One region of the Paenibacillus sp. 1-8 genome, then DNA from elsewhere that is predicted to be linked to it. Evidence: a T-box and tRNA genes for the amino acid it is inferred to sense, from the RefSeq annotation. Region 1 holds a T-box; the other holds one or more tRNA genes.
The links. A T-box is a leader RNA that pairs with one kind of tRNA and senses whether it is charged. The one in region 1 lies ahead of trpS (tryptophan--tRNA ligase), so its partner is inferred to be a tRNA-Trp.

Region 1 (6,148 bases):
ACTGGCATTAATGAGCGTCATGGCGTACCCGGTTGAAGGCTGAGATATTGGCTTGAAGAAGGCATGTATCATATATATGAAGTTATAAGCCCCTGATTCGCTCGTGCGGCGGTTTCGGGGGCTTTTTGGCATGTCTGAAAGAGAGCAGTAGTATATAAGCTGAATAAAAAAAATGAAAGTTTTGGATATTTTTTTGTGTATTCATTATTCTTGAGAAGCGTCAACGATCAAAATAGCCGATCCCCATTGCATCCCGTACCTCACGCATGGTTTCCCGCGCCGTAGCCTGAGCCTTCCGCGTGCCCTCGATCAAAATTTCATCGATATCTCCCAGCCGTGCCGCATAAGTATTACGCCGTTCGCGCATCGGCTCCAGCAGCGTATTTACGGCCTGAGCCGCCAGCCTTTTGCAATCGGTACAGCCGATGGCTCCCTTGGAGCACTGATCGTGGATATCAATCATCCCTTCCTGACGGAAATAACGGTGATACTCGTACACCGGACAAATATCCGGATGCCCCGGATCATGCTTGCGCAGCCGTGCCGGGTCGGTTTTCGCCCGCGCGAGCTTAGTGCTGACTTCCTGGGCGGAAGAGTCGAGATACAGCGCGTTGCCCAGACTTTTGCTCATTTTGCTGTTACCGTCCAGCCCGGTTAGCCGCCCGCCTTGCAAAATGCGTGGCTCCGGCAGAACCGGACGGTACAGCTCATTGAAGCGGCGAACGATTTTCCGCGCCTGCTCCATATGGGGAATCTGGTCATCACCCGCCGGAACCAAAGTCGCCTTGCAGATCGCGATATCTGCGGCCTGACTAACCGGATAGCCAAGAAAGCCATAGTACATATCCTCGGTTCCTCGTTGACGGGCTTCATTTTTTACCGTCGGGTTATGCCGCAGCGAATTGACGGTCACGAACATGCTAAAATATTGCGCCAGCTCCGCAATTTCAGGAATCATGGACTGGATGAAAAGGGTAGCCTGGTTCGGGTCGATGCCTGCTGCCAAATAGTCGAGAGCAACTTGACGGACGCTCGTAGCTAACACGTCGGGATGGTCAAAATGTGTGGTCAATGCCTGCACATCAGCCAAAATTAGAAAGGTGCGGTATTCATACTGTAGCTCTGTTCTGCTACGCAGACTGCCGATGTAATGGCCGAGATGGAGCTTGCCAGTCGTACGGTCGCCAGTCAGGATAATATCGGATGTGGATTGCATTTGGTTTCCTCCCTGAATTCAATAAGTCATTAACTGCTGCAAAAATAATACGGTATGCGCTGAACGAATCCATTGTTTCAGGCATCCGGATACAAATACCTCGTCTATTGGCGAGCCGCCACCACCAGCCGTCCTCCACGGCCATCACCTCCCTTCAAGTCCAAAGTTCATCCTAGAAAAATGCAGCTTAAAAACCAACACAAAAAAGCTCCGTCCCTGGAACATCACAGCATACGGTCTATGCCGTTACTGCAATATCGCAATACGCTATGACATAGCGATTGCGTTCCGAGGACGAAGCTTGTGCTTCGCGGTGCCACCTGGATTGACCGTTGGCTTCTGACCAACGATCCTCTCACCAGATACGGACGTGCTTCTTATCAGGCGCTAACGCTGCCTTTAAGTACCGTCGATATCCTGTCCCTTGATAACGGATGGACTATTCCGCCTTACCTACTAACAACTTCACTAGGGGAAGCTGTGTTCAACGTGGTGCTCCGAAACCCATTTCAACAGAAGCGAAACATCGGCTCCCACCCAACGCCGACTCTCTGAAGCTTCTTCTTCCGCCTACTTCTTTTCATCATCGCCATACAATTTTATACAGTTTACCATTCCACAAGTGAAATGTACATCCCTTTTCAGTCGACTTTTAGTGGCTTTGCAGCAGATGCTTTTCGCGGCTTGGAGCTTCTCTGACCTCCAAAATTGGTGCCCAACACCCCGACAATAATAATAACGGCCCCGACAATGTGATAGTATGCGAGCTGCTCCTTCAAAATGTAAGCACCCGCAATCATGGATATGAGAGTGGACAAATTACCGATGACACTCATTTTGGACGCCTCAATTCGCTTCAATGCATAGCTCGATAGCAGCGAGGTTATAAGCGTTGACAGAATCCCCAGATAGGCCAGAGCCAGCCAGTAATCAAGCTTCACCAGTGGGGCGGTATAAGCGCTCATGGAACCATCTATCGTATGATATCCCAGTGCCACCAAGTTAAAAACGACACATCCCAGAATGGAGGTAACGTAGGTTAGCTCCAGCGGATTGTATTTTTGCGTTAATGGACGTGCCAATACATTATAGCCGGAGAGGCATATCGCAGATAGCACGAGCAGAAGAATACCTCCGAAGCTGTTCGAAGCCAGCGGCGCTCCACTTTTCATCACGAATATAAAAATAACGCCCGCTACAGAGAGCAGCAAGGAAAGCTTTTGGACAGCCGTTGTACGCTCTTTAATAAAATAGGACGCCAGCAGCAGCGTGAAGATAGGAACGATCGCCTGAATAATGCCGCCTTCCGATGAAGAGGTGCTCATTAGTCCGAAGGCTTGCAGTGGAAAATACACTAAAGGCGAGAGTAGCGCCAGCGGTAAAATACGCAGGATATCACGCCGCGTGATGTTAATCTTGATCCAGCCCAACAGTACCGGAACCGTCAAAACGATAAAAGACAACGCAAAGCGGTGGGCGATTACATCCAGCGGGCTGGCCTCTGTAACCGTCAGCTTCACAAACAAAAATGAAAAACCGAGTATAGCGGCATAGCTGAGAGCAGCCAGATAGGCGGCTCCCGTTTTGGAACGACTGTGCATGATAAACCTCCGTAATGGCTCAGGCATTTGTTTTCATTAGCCTATCCTGAATGATTTCAACATGTTGCTCCTCCCAATATACCCGTTTGGCGTCACTTGATACAATCCATAAAACGTACAACTGTACGGGTACAGTTTGCAAAATAAAAAAGCCGGAAGGCAGTCTCAAAGGTGGGATATCCCAGTCCTTAAAGCTGCTTCCGGCTCTTATCCTATCAGCATTCCATCATTTATTGATCTGCTTACTTGCCTTGCGCCATCGCACGGAAAGAATCGTCCGCCGCTTCCAGCGTAGCATCCACGTCTTCATCTGTGTGCGCCGTTGTGAGGAACCACGCTTCGTACTTCGATGGGGCCAGATGAATACCGCGATCCAGCATATGGCGGAAGAAGGAAGCGAACGCTTCGCCGTCCGTATCCTGCGCCTCATCGTAGTTCGTGATTGGATGATCACAGAAATGCGTCGAGAATGCCCCACGGATGCGGTTAATCGTCAACGGCACGCCATGGCGTGCGGCTGAGGAAGCGATGCCATCCGTCAGTCTCACAGCGAGACGTTCCATCTCTTCATACACGCCTTCGCCTTGAAGGACTTCAAGGCATGCAATGCCTGACGAGATGGAAGCCGGGTTGCCCGCCATGGTGCCCGCCTGATAAGCCGGGCCGAGTGGAGCAACCTGCTCCATCACATGCTTGCTGCCGCCGTAGGCACCGATCGGCAGGCCGCCGCCCATGATTTTACCCAGCGCGGTCAAATCCGGCTGAATCGCATCATGATTGTCCAACCCGGCGTACGTTTGGGTGGAGCCATAGTGGAAGCGGAACGCGGTAATGACCTCGTCATAGATGACGAGCGAACCGTTTGCCCGTGCCATCGAGCATAGCCCTTCCAGAAAACCGGGCTGCGGCATCACCATGCCGAAATTACCGACAATCGGCTCGACCATGACCGCTGCCACATCGTCGCTCCAACGCTCCAAGGCTTGGCGCAGCGCGTCCAGATCATTGAAAGGCACGGTAATAACCTCGCTAGCAATGTTGGTCGTAATTCCTGCACTGTCAGGTATGCCCAGCGTGGACGGGCCGGAGCCTGCGGCTACGAGCACCAGATCCGAGTGACCGTGGTAGCAGCCTGCAAATTTGATGATCTTATTTCGCTTCGTATAGGCCCGTGCAACACGGATCGTCGTCATGACCGCTTCTGTGCCGGAATTCACAAACCGGACCTTGTCCATGGAAGGAATGGCTTCCTTTAGCATCTTGGCGAGCTTGATTTCCAATACCGTTGAGGTTCCGTACAATACCCCGTTCGCCGCCGACTCACTAATGGCCTTGGTAATATGAGGGTGGGCATGTCCGGTAATAATAGGGCCGTAAGCCGCTAAATAATCAATGTACCGATTATCATCCACGTCCCAGAAATGAGCGCCTTTGGCGCGTTTCATAAATACAGGAGCGCCGCCGCCCACAGCCTTGAAAGAGCGTGAAGGACTGTTTACGCCCCCGACAATATGCTCCAGTGCTTCTTTATATAATGCTTCGGAGGTTTCCCGTTTCATCATCCAAAACTTCCTTTCCGTTCATTAAAATAGGATATACACACGCCAAAGGGCAGCGTTCACGGCTGCCCCTGCATACATCATTATAGCTCTTTTTGTCCTGTCTTTGTTGTCGAATGTGTGGCAGCAGCATCACTACTGGTATTGCTGCCACCCGTGAAAGAAGCCTTATCCGTCTTGGACGATGATGCACTGTCCGGTTGCTTCGTTTTGTTTTGATCCTTATTTTGTTCCTGTGTCTGTACAGGAGGATTGTTGAATATATCCTGCACGTATTTTTTCAATTCTTCCGGATCGCGGACGGTAAGAACCTGCGCGCCACCTACATTTTCTTCCCCAAGCAGCTTCATCGGCGGAACCTGCTCGCTGCCTGCAAAGCTGCTTTGGTAGCCGACGTTTGCCAGCCTCCACATATCGTTGACACTAAGATTCGTATCAATAAACGGGTTTACCTGTTGCAAAATGCTCGGCAAATTGGCAATGGAGGTCGTGCTCTGCATTTTCTGTGCTATAGCCTCCAAAAATGCACGCTGACGTCCTGATCGGGAGAAGTCCGACATGGCATCATGACGGAAGCGCACATATTGAAGCGCCTCTTTGCCGCCCAGATGCTGCATGCCCTTTTTCAAGTCAATATCGTATTCATGCTTATCCGCATTGCTTGTATAGTGCATATCCTTCTCCACTTCAAGATCAATGCCGCCCACGGCGTCCACCAGCTTAATAAATCCTTGAAAATCGGTATATAAATAATATTGCACCTGAATCCCCAGCAGGTCGCCAGCCGCCTTCATGGCCGTGTTGGGGCCGTGAGTAATGGCGGTGTTAATCCGACTTTTATTGTAGCCGGGAATATCCACGTACGTATCACGCAAAATAGAGAAGAGGTGAATCTTTTTCTTGACGGGGTCAAGCGATACGACCATCATACTGTCCGACCGGGGGACTTCCCCTTTTTGGATACCACGACCATCGACACCCATCAGCAAAATGTTGACCGGGTCCGTACCTTCCCACTTGGGCGGGTCTGGTGTGCGCACCTGATCGACCTGCGTTACATTTTTGAATGGGGAGTTTGCACCCTCTTTATGCAGATTGTCCAGTTGATTATAAATGGATAAAAAATAATACACGGCAAAGCCGACAATCGCGACGATAATCACGGTTAGAACCGACCATATCGTCCTTTTGGTTCTGCTTGTCATGGATGCTCTCCCTTTCGCTTTTCAATTCTTTACATTATAATTTCTTTTTGGAGCACAATCAATTTAACTATGGATTTTTCAAAATCCTGAATGTGAGGTATGACATGCTGGCAATTGATGTGCAGGATCTGCGCAAAACATTTAAAGTGCAAAAAAACCGCGAAGGCCTGAAAGGAGCCTTTCTTGATTTATTCGCCCGCGAATACAACGAGGTGGCCGCGGTCAAGGATATTTCCTTTGGTATTCCTCAGGGAGAAATATGTGGCTATATTGGTGAAAACGGAGCTGGAAAGTCTACTACGATCAAGATGCTGACTGGCATTCTCGTGCCGACCTCGGGACATCTCAAAGTGGGCGGCTATGTTCCTTACGAGGAACGTGAGAAATTCGTAAGTAATATCGGCGTTGTTTTTGGACAGCGCAGCCAGCTATGGTGGGACATCGGCGTGATTGAGTCCTTTCAACTGCTGCGCAAAGTATATCAGGTTCCGGCTACAGACTTCAAACGCAGGCTGGATGAGCTGGTAGAGCGGCTCCAATTACAGGACCTGCTAAGCCGTCCGGTGC
Region 2 (6,148 bases), 1.5 Mb from region 1:
TCTGAATAGGGCGACTTAGTACGTGGACGTAGACCCGAAACCGGGTGATCTACCCCTGTCCAGGGTGAAGGTGCGGTAACACGCACTGGAGGCCCGAACCCACGCATGTTGAAAAATGCGGGGATGAGGTGGGGGTAGCGGAGAAATTCCAATCGAACCCGGAGATAGCTGGTTCTCCCCGAAATAGCTTTAGGGCTAGCCTCGGAATAAGAGTCGTGGAGGTAGAGCACTGATTGGGTGCGGGGCCCGCAAGGGTTACCAAGCTCAGTCAAACTCCGAATGCCATAGACTTAGTTCCGGGAGTCAGACAGTGAGTGCTAAGATCCATTGTCGAAAGGGAAACAGCCCAGACCATCAGCTAAGGTCCCCAAGTGTGTGTTAAGTGGGAAAGGATGTGGAGTTGCACAGACAACCAGGATGTTGGCTTAGAAGCAGCCACCATTGAAAGAGTGCGTAATAGCTCACTGGTCGAGTGACTCTGCGCCGAAAATGTAACGGGGCTAAACACGCCACCGAAGCTATGGCTTGATATTTAGGTATCAGGGGTAGGGGAGCGTTGAATGCGGGTTGAAGGTGTACCGTAAGGAGCGCTGGACTGCATTCAAGTGAGAATGCCGGTATGAGTAACGAAAAGATCTGTGAGAATCAGATCCGCCGAAAGCCTAAGGGTTCCTGAGGAAGGTTCGTCCGCTCAGGGTAAGTCGGGACCTAAGGCGAGGCCGATAGGCGTAGTCGAAGGACAACAGGTCGAAATTCCTGTACCACCGTAATCCGTTATGAGCAATGGGGTGACGCAGTAGGGTAGTGACGCGGACTGATGGATGTCCGTCTAAGCAGTGAGGCTGATGTGTAGGCAAATCCGCACATCGTAAGGCTGGGCTGTGATGGGGAGCGAAAATTGTAGTAGCGAAGGTCATGATCTCAGACTGCCAAGAAAAGCCTCTAGCCAGGAGAAGGTGCCCGTACCGCAAACCGACACAGGTAGGCGAGAAGAGAATTCTAAGGCGCGCGGAAGAACTCTCGTTAAGGAACTCGGCAAAATGACCCCGTAACTTCGGGAGAAGGGGTGCCTCGGTAGGGTGAATAGCCCGAGGGGGCCGCAGTGAAAAGGCCCAAGCGACTGTTTAGCAAAAACACAGGTCTGTGCGAAGCCGCAAGGCGAAGTATACGGGCTGACGCCTGCCCGGTGCTGGAAGGTTAAGGGGAGTGGTAAGTCCTTCGGGGCGAAGCTATGAACCGAAGCCCCAGTAAACGGCGGCCGTAACTATAACGGTCCTAAGGTAGCGAAATTCCTTGTCAGGTAAATTCTGACCCGCACGAATGGCGTAACGACTTGGGCGCTGTCTCAACGAGAGATCCGGTGAAATTTTAATACCTGTGAAGATGCAGGTTACCCGCGACAAGACGGAAAGACCCCATGGAGCTTTACTGCAGCTTGATATTGAATTTGGGTACGATCTGTACAGGATAGGTGGGAGCCTAAGAGACTTGAGCGCCAGCTTGAGAGGAGGCATCCTTGGGATACCACCCTGATCGTATCTAGGTTCTAACTTGGTACCGTGATCCGGTACGAGGACAGTGTCAGGTGGGCAGTTTGACTGGGGCGGTCGCCTCCTAAAGAGTAACGGAGGCGCCCCAAGGTTCCCTCAGAATGGTTGGAAATCATTCGAAGAGTGCAAAGGCAGAAGGGAGCTTGACTGCGAGACCTACAAGTCGAGCAGGGACGAAAGTCGGGCTTAGTGATCCGGTGGTACCGCATGGAAGGGCCATCGCTCAACGGATAAAAGCTACCCTGGGGATAACAGGCTTATCTCCCCCAAGAGTCCACATCGACGGGGAGGTTTGGCACCTCGATGTCGGCTCATCGCATCCTGGGGCTGAAGTAGGTCCCAAGGGTTGGGCTGTTCGCCCATTAAAGCGGTACGCGAGCTGGGTTCAGAACGTCGTGAGACAGTTCGGTCCCTATCTGTCGTGGGCGTAGGAAATTTGAGAGGAGCTGTCCTTAGTACGAGAGGACCGGGATGGACGTACCGCTGGTGTACCAGTTGTTCCGCCAGGAGCACCGCTGGGTAGCTATGTACGGAAGGGATAAGCGCTGAAAGCATCTAAGCGTGAAGCCCCCCTCAAGATGAGATTTCCCAGTATGTAAGACCCCTTGAAGACGACGAGGTAGATAGGTTGGGGGTGGAAGTGCAGTAATGCATGGAGCTGACCAATACTAATCGGTCGAGGGCTTATCCTAAGATAAGACGCAATGGAGTTTCGGATCCAGTTTTCAGGGTGTAACCTTGAAACAAATGTCTGTTATTCCCTGATAGCTCAGTTGGTAGAGCACTCGACTGTTAATCGAGTTGTCACAGGTTCGAGTCCTGTTCGGGGAGCCATATGGAGAGGTGTCCGAGTTGGCCGAAGGAGCACGATTGGAAATCGTGTAGGCGCCAAAAGCGTCTCGAGGGTTCGAATCCCTCTCTCTCCGCCAGATATTATTTATTGTGTGGCCCGTTGGTCAAGCGGTTAAGACACCTCCCTTTCACGGAGGTAACAGGGGTTCGATTCCCCTACGGGTCATTAACTATTCTATAAAAGAGCTTGAAATAAAAAGCTTCTAATGGTATAATATGTGAAGTGTTGCGTTGTGGAGGCTTAGCTCAGCTGGGAGAGCATCTGCCTTACAAGCAGAGGGTCGGGGGTTCGAGCCCCTCAGCCTCCACCACTTGGAAAATTGAATACTTATTATTGTCGCGGGGTGGAGCAGTTCGGTAGCTCGTCGGGCTCATAACCCGAAGGTCACAGGTTCAAATCCTGTCCCCGCAATTAATTTCCCTTAGGAAATACCCTTGGAACTGTGGTGTAGAGGCCTAACATGCCTGCCTGTCACGCAGGAGATCGCGGGTTCGAATCCCGTCAGTTCCGCCATTTTAGTAATACAATGTTTGTCGAAGAGCCTTAGAATAAGGCTCGGTAGCTCAGTCGGTAGAGCAGAGGACTGAAAATCCTCGTGTCGGCGGTTCGATTCCGTCCCGAGCCACTTTTAATTGAATAATTTATGCGCCGGTGTAGCTCAACTGGTAGAGCAACTGACTTGTAATCAGTAGGTTGGGGGTTCAAGTCCTCTCGCCGGCACCATTTTTGGAGGATTAGCGAAGTGGCCAAACGCATCAGACTGTAAATCTGCTCCCTTACGGGTTCGGTGGTTCGAATCCATCATCCTCCACCAGTTTTATAGGGGCATAGTTTAAAGGTAGAACAACGGTCTCCAAAACCGTTGGTGTGGGTTCAATTCCTGCTGCCCCTGCCAAATTTTTTTTTTTGTCTTTGCGGCGATCGTGGCGAAGTGGTTAACGCACCGGACTGTGACTCCGGCATTCGTGGGTTCAAGCCCCATCGGTCGCCCTTTACCTTTAGTGGGGATTAGCCAAGCGGTAAGGCAACGGACTTTGACTCCGTCATGCATAGGTTCAAATCCTATATCCCCAGCCATCTTAATGCGGACGTGGCTCAGCGGTAGAGCATCGCCTTGCCAAGGCGAGGGTCGCGGGTTCGATTCCCGTCGTCCGCTTCGTTATACTTTGGCGCCATAGCCAAGTGGTAAGGCAAAGCTCTGCAAAAGCTTTATCCCCAGTTCGAGTCTGGGTGGCGCCTCCATAATTATATATGCCGGCGTGGCGGAATGGCAGACGCGCTCGACTCAAAATCGAGTGGGAAACCGTGGAGGTTCGAGTCCTCTCGCCGGTATACCAAAAAGAGTTATGAAATTGCTGATATCAGTAATTTCATAACTCTTTTTTCTTTAGATTTTAATCATAATACTGGCTGCAATTTTTAATACATAATAAGTGAGCTAGGGATGAAACGTTCCTCGATGGGACTGATGATTGCTGTTTTTGCGCTGACACAGCTTTTATTATCACCATTGTCAGGAAAGTAGTCTGACCGTTATGGACGCAAAAAGTTGATTGTTACTGGGATGTTCATCTTCATGTTATCTGAGTTTGTTATTGGACTTGGGAGTTCCATTCCTATCTTGTTTGTTGCACGGATCATGGGCGGGGCAGGGGTTGCGTTGCTTACCCTTCTATTATGGCCTATGTCACTGAGGTGACCTCGTTTGGAGGAAAGAGGCAAGGGAATAGGCATGATCAATGCAGCGATTAACACAGGCTTCATAATCGGGCCAGGGATTGGTGGTTTGCTTGCCATCTATGGAATACGCATTCCCTTCTTCGCGCGGCAGGAGCCGCCATCTTCTCCCTGTTAGTGCTGCCTGAATCCGTAAGCAAGGAAAAGAAACAGTACAATAGAGAGCTTCCACGTCAGAAAGAAAACCTTTTGCAGCAATTTGCCAAGCCATATCAATCTCCTTTTTTCATGGGTTTACTCATTGTATTTGTCGTTGCTTTTGGCTTAGCTAACTTTGAAACGGTATTTGGACTGTTTGTTGACCATAAATATGGTTTTACACTGATGGATATTGCCATCATTATAACGACAGGCTCCATTCTGGGGGCAATTGTCCAAGCGACTATATTTGGCTGGATTATTAATCGTTTTGGCGAGAAAAAGATCATTCATATCTGTCTGGCTGTTGCGGGATTATTCATTTTTCTGACACTGTTTGCCGAACAGTATGCCATGATTATGTTGACGACTTTTATCGTTTTTCTGGTGATGGACATCCTTCGTCCGGCTGTAAGCACATCCTTGTCACGGCAGGCCGGGGATGAGCAGGGGTTTGTGGCTAGAATGAACTCATCTTATACAAGTTTGGGTAATGTGATCGGACCACTGATTGCAGAACTGCTGTTTGATGTTCATATTAACTTGCCTTATATGGTTGCAGCTATAGTGTTACTGGCTTGTCTCGTCCTTTCACTAGGCTCCAAGCAAGCGGGTGAGCAACACCCAACAGCCCGTGCGGCAGAAAAACATAGAGGGTATAGCCGCAGGTCTGTATGCACCCCCGACTTAGGTCTAGGTTCAAAAACCGTCTGGGGTCCGTTTTGGAGAACTCCAGATCAGCGTACAATAAGGACATAAGCAAGACACAGTGAAAGGCGGTGAGAGATGATGAGAGTTAACAAAGGGAATGGGTTGGCTATTGTACTGATTGTATTGGGTTCGATTATGCTGCTCGGTAAGTTTACTCCGTTTTTCGGTCACTTTGTAGGACACTTGATCGGTTACTTAATCCCGATAGCGATGATCATGTTAGGTTACTACGGTGTGAAAAGAGGAAATGTGGTCTTCGGATGGATCGTACTTGTAATTGGCGTACTCGTTTTACTTGGCAAACTGTCCTGGCTTTTGGGGCCACTGCTGGCAATCGGGTTAATCATATTCGGTGTTTCACTGCTGAGCGACCGCAGAAGACGTTATTAATTAAGATTGATGGGCTTGCGGGTGAATGCGAATTACAGAAACGAAAGTATGAAGATATGAAAATACGAAATGTGAAAGGAGCAGACGCAAATGAGTGTTTTTCGTAGAATGCGTGATATTACCGTAGCGACCTTTAATGAGCATTTGGAACAAAGTCAAGATCCGATACAACTGATTGACCAGTTCTTGTATAACACCCGCAAGGATATTGCAGAAGCGGAAAAGCTTCATCAGCAATACGCATTGCACACAAGACAGATGAAGCAACAGTTGGATCACGCAGTGTCCATGCAGATTAAACGGGAGGAACAGGCGCTGTTGGCTTTAAAGGCTGATGAAGAGCATGTTGCGAAACTGGCCCTCCAGGAGAAAATGTTGTATGCGGAAAAAGAAGAACAGTACAGAGAACTGTTGGAGCAGAGCCGTGAATCCCTGTGTGAGTTGGAGCAACAGCTGGATACCTTAAAAACGGAATATCAAATGGTAAACAGCAAGCGTCAGTATTATGCGGCACGTGTACAAACGTTGAGACTCCAGCAGCAGATGAACGAACGGGCAGGTACATACGGTGGACGAAATGTTCCCCGAATGTTCAACCGCTTGGAAGACCGGGTAGCAGATATGGAAGCAGAAACGCTGAGCCTGCGTGATTTGCGGCGGGGAGAAGGCAGTCAGCTGAATGTCCAAGGCGGTGGATCGCTGCTCGAACAAGAGTGGGCGAGACTGAAGAGTAAGCTGAACAACAGCGGGAAGGAGTAAGTTGATTATG

Region 2: it has a tRNA-Trp gene. The T-box ahead of trpS (tryptophan--tRNA ligase) is inferred to sense a tRNA for this amino acid. The anticodon was not compared.

What each region holds. Positions count from the first base shown of each region.
Region 1 covers NZ_CM149995.1:484,655-490,802, forward strand. Annotated here, with positions in the region: gene AC0WRU_RS02140 (sensory rhodopsin transducer) at 1-43, shown strand, start outside; gene trpS (tryptophan--tRNA ligase) at 221-1,216, opposite strand; T-box leader at 1,504-1,812, opposite strand; gene AC0WRU_RS02150 (DMT family transporter) at 1,858-2,817, opposite strand; gene AC0WRU_RS02155 (glutamate-1-semialdehyde 2,1-aminomutase) at 3,060-4,376, opposite strand; gene AC0WRU_RS02160 (LCP family protein) at 4,460-5,581, opposite strand; gene AC0WRU_RS02165 (ABC transporter ATP-binding protein) at 5,686-6,148, shown strand, end outside.
Region 2 covers NZ_CM149995.1:4,418,529-4,424,676, reverse strand. Annotated here, with positions in the region: rRNA gene AC0WRU_RS20475 (23S ribosomal RNA) at 1-2,242, shown strand, start outside; tRNA gene AC0WRU_RS20470 (tRNA-Asn) at 2,309-2,384, shown strand; tRNA gene AC0WRU_RS20465 (tRNA-Ser) at 2,388-2,479, shown strand; tRNA gene AC0WRU_RS20460 (tRNA-Glu) at 2,497-2,568, shown strand; tRNA gene AC0WRU_RS20455 (tRNA-Val) at 2,638-2,713, shown strand; tRNA gene AC0WRU_RS20450 (tRNA-Met) at 2,741-2,814, shown strand; tRNA gene AC0WRU_RS20445 (tRNA-Asp) at 2,840-2,916, shown strand; tRNA gene AC0WRU_RS20440 (tRNA-Phe) at 2,956-3,028, shown strand; tRNA gene AC0WRU_RS20435 (tRNA-Thr) at 3,051-3,126, shown strand; tRNA gene AC0WRU_RS20430 (tRNA-Tyr) at 3,132-3,217, shown strand; tRNA gene AC0WRU_RS20425 (tRNA-Trp) at 3,225-3,298, shown strand; tRNA gene AC0WRU_RS20420 (tRNA-His) at 3,321-3,393, shown strand; tRNA gene AC0WRU_RS20415 (tRNA-Gln) at 3,406-3,480, shown strand; tRNA gene AC0WRU_RS20410 (tRNA-Gly) at 3,488-3,559, shown strand; tRNA gene AC0WRU_RS20405 (tRNA-Cys) at 3,572-3,645, shown strand; tRNA gene AC0WRU_RS20400 (tRNA-Leu) at 3,657-3,735, shown strand; partial or broken gene AC0WRU_RS20395 (MFS transporter) at 3,833-5,037, shown strand; gene AC0WRU_RS20390 (LiaF transmembrane domain-containing protein) at 5,068-5,379, shown strand; gene AC0WRU_RS20385 (PspA/IM30 family protein) at 5,470-6,138, shown strand; gene AC0WRU_RS20380 (PspC domain-containing protein) at 6,146-6,148, shown strand, end outside.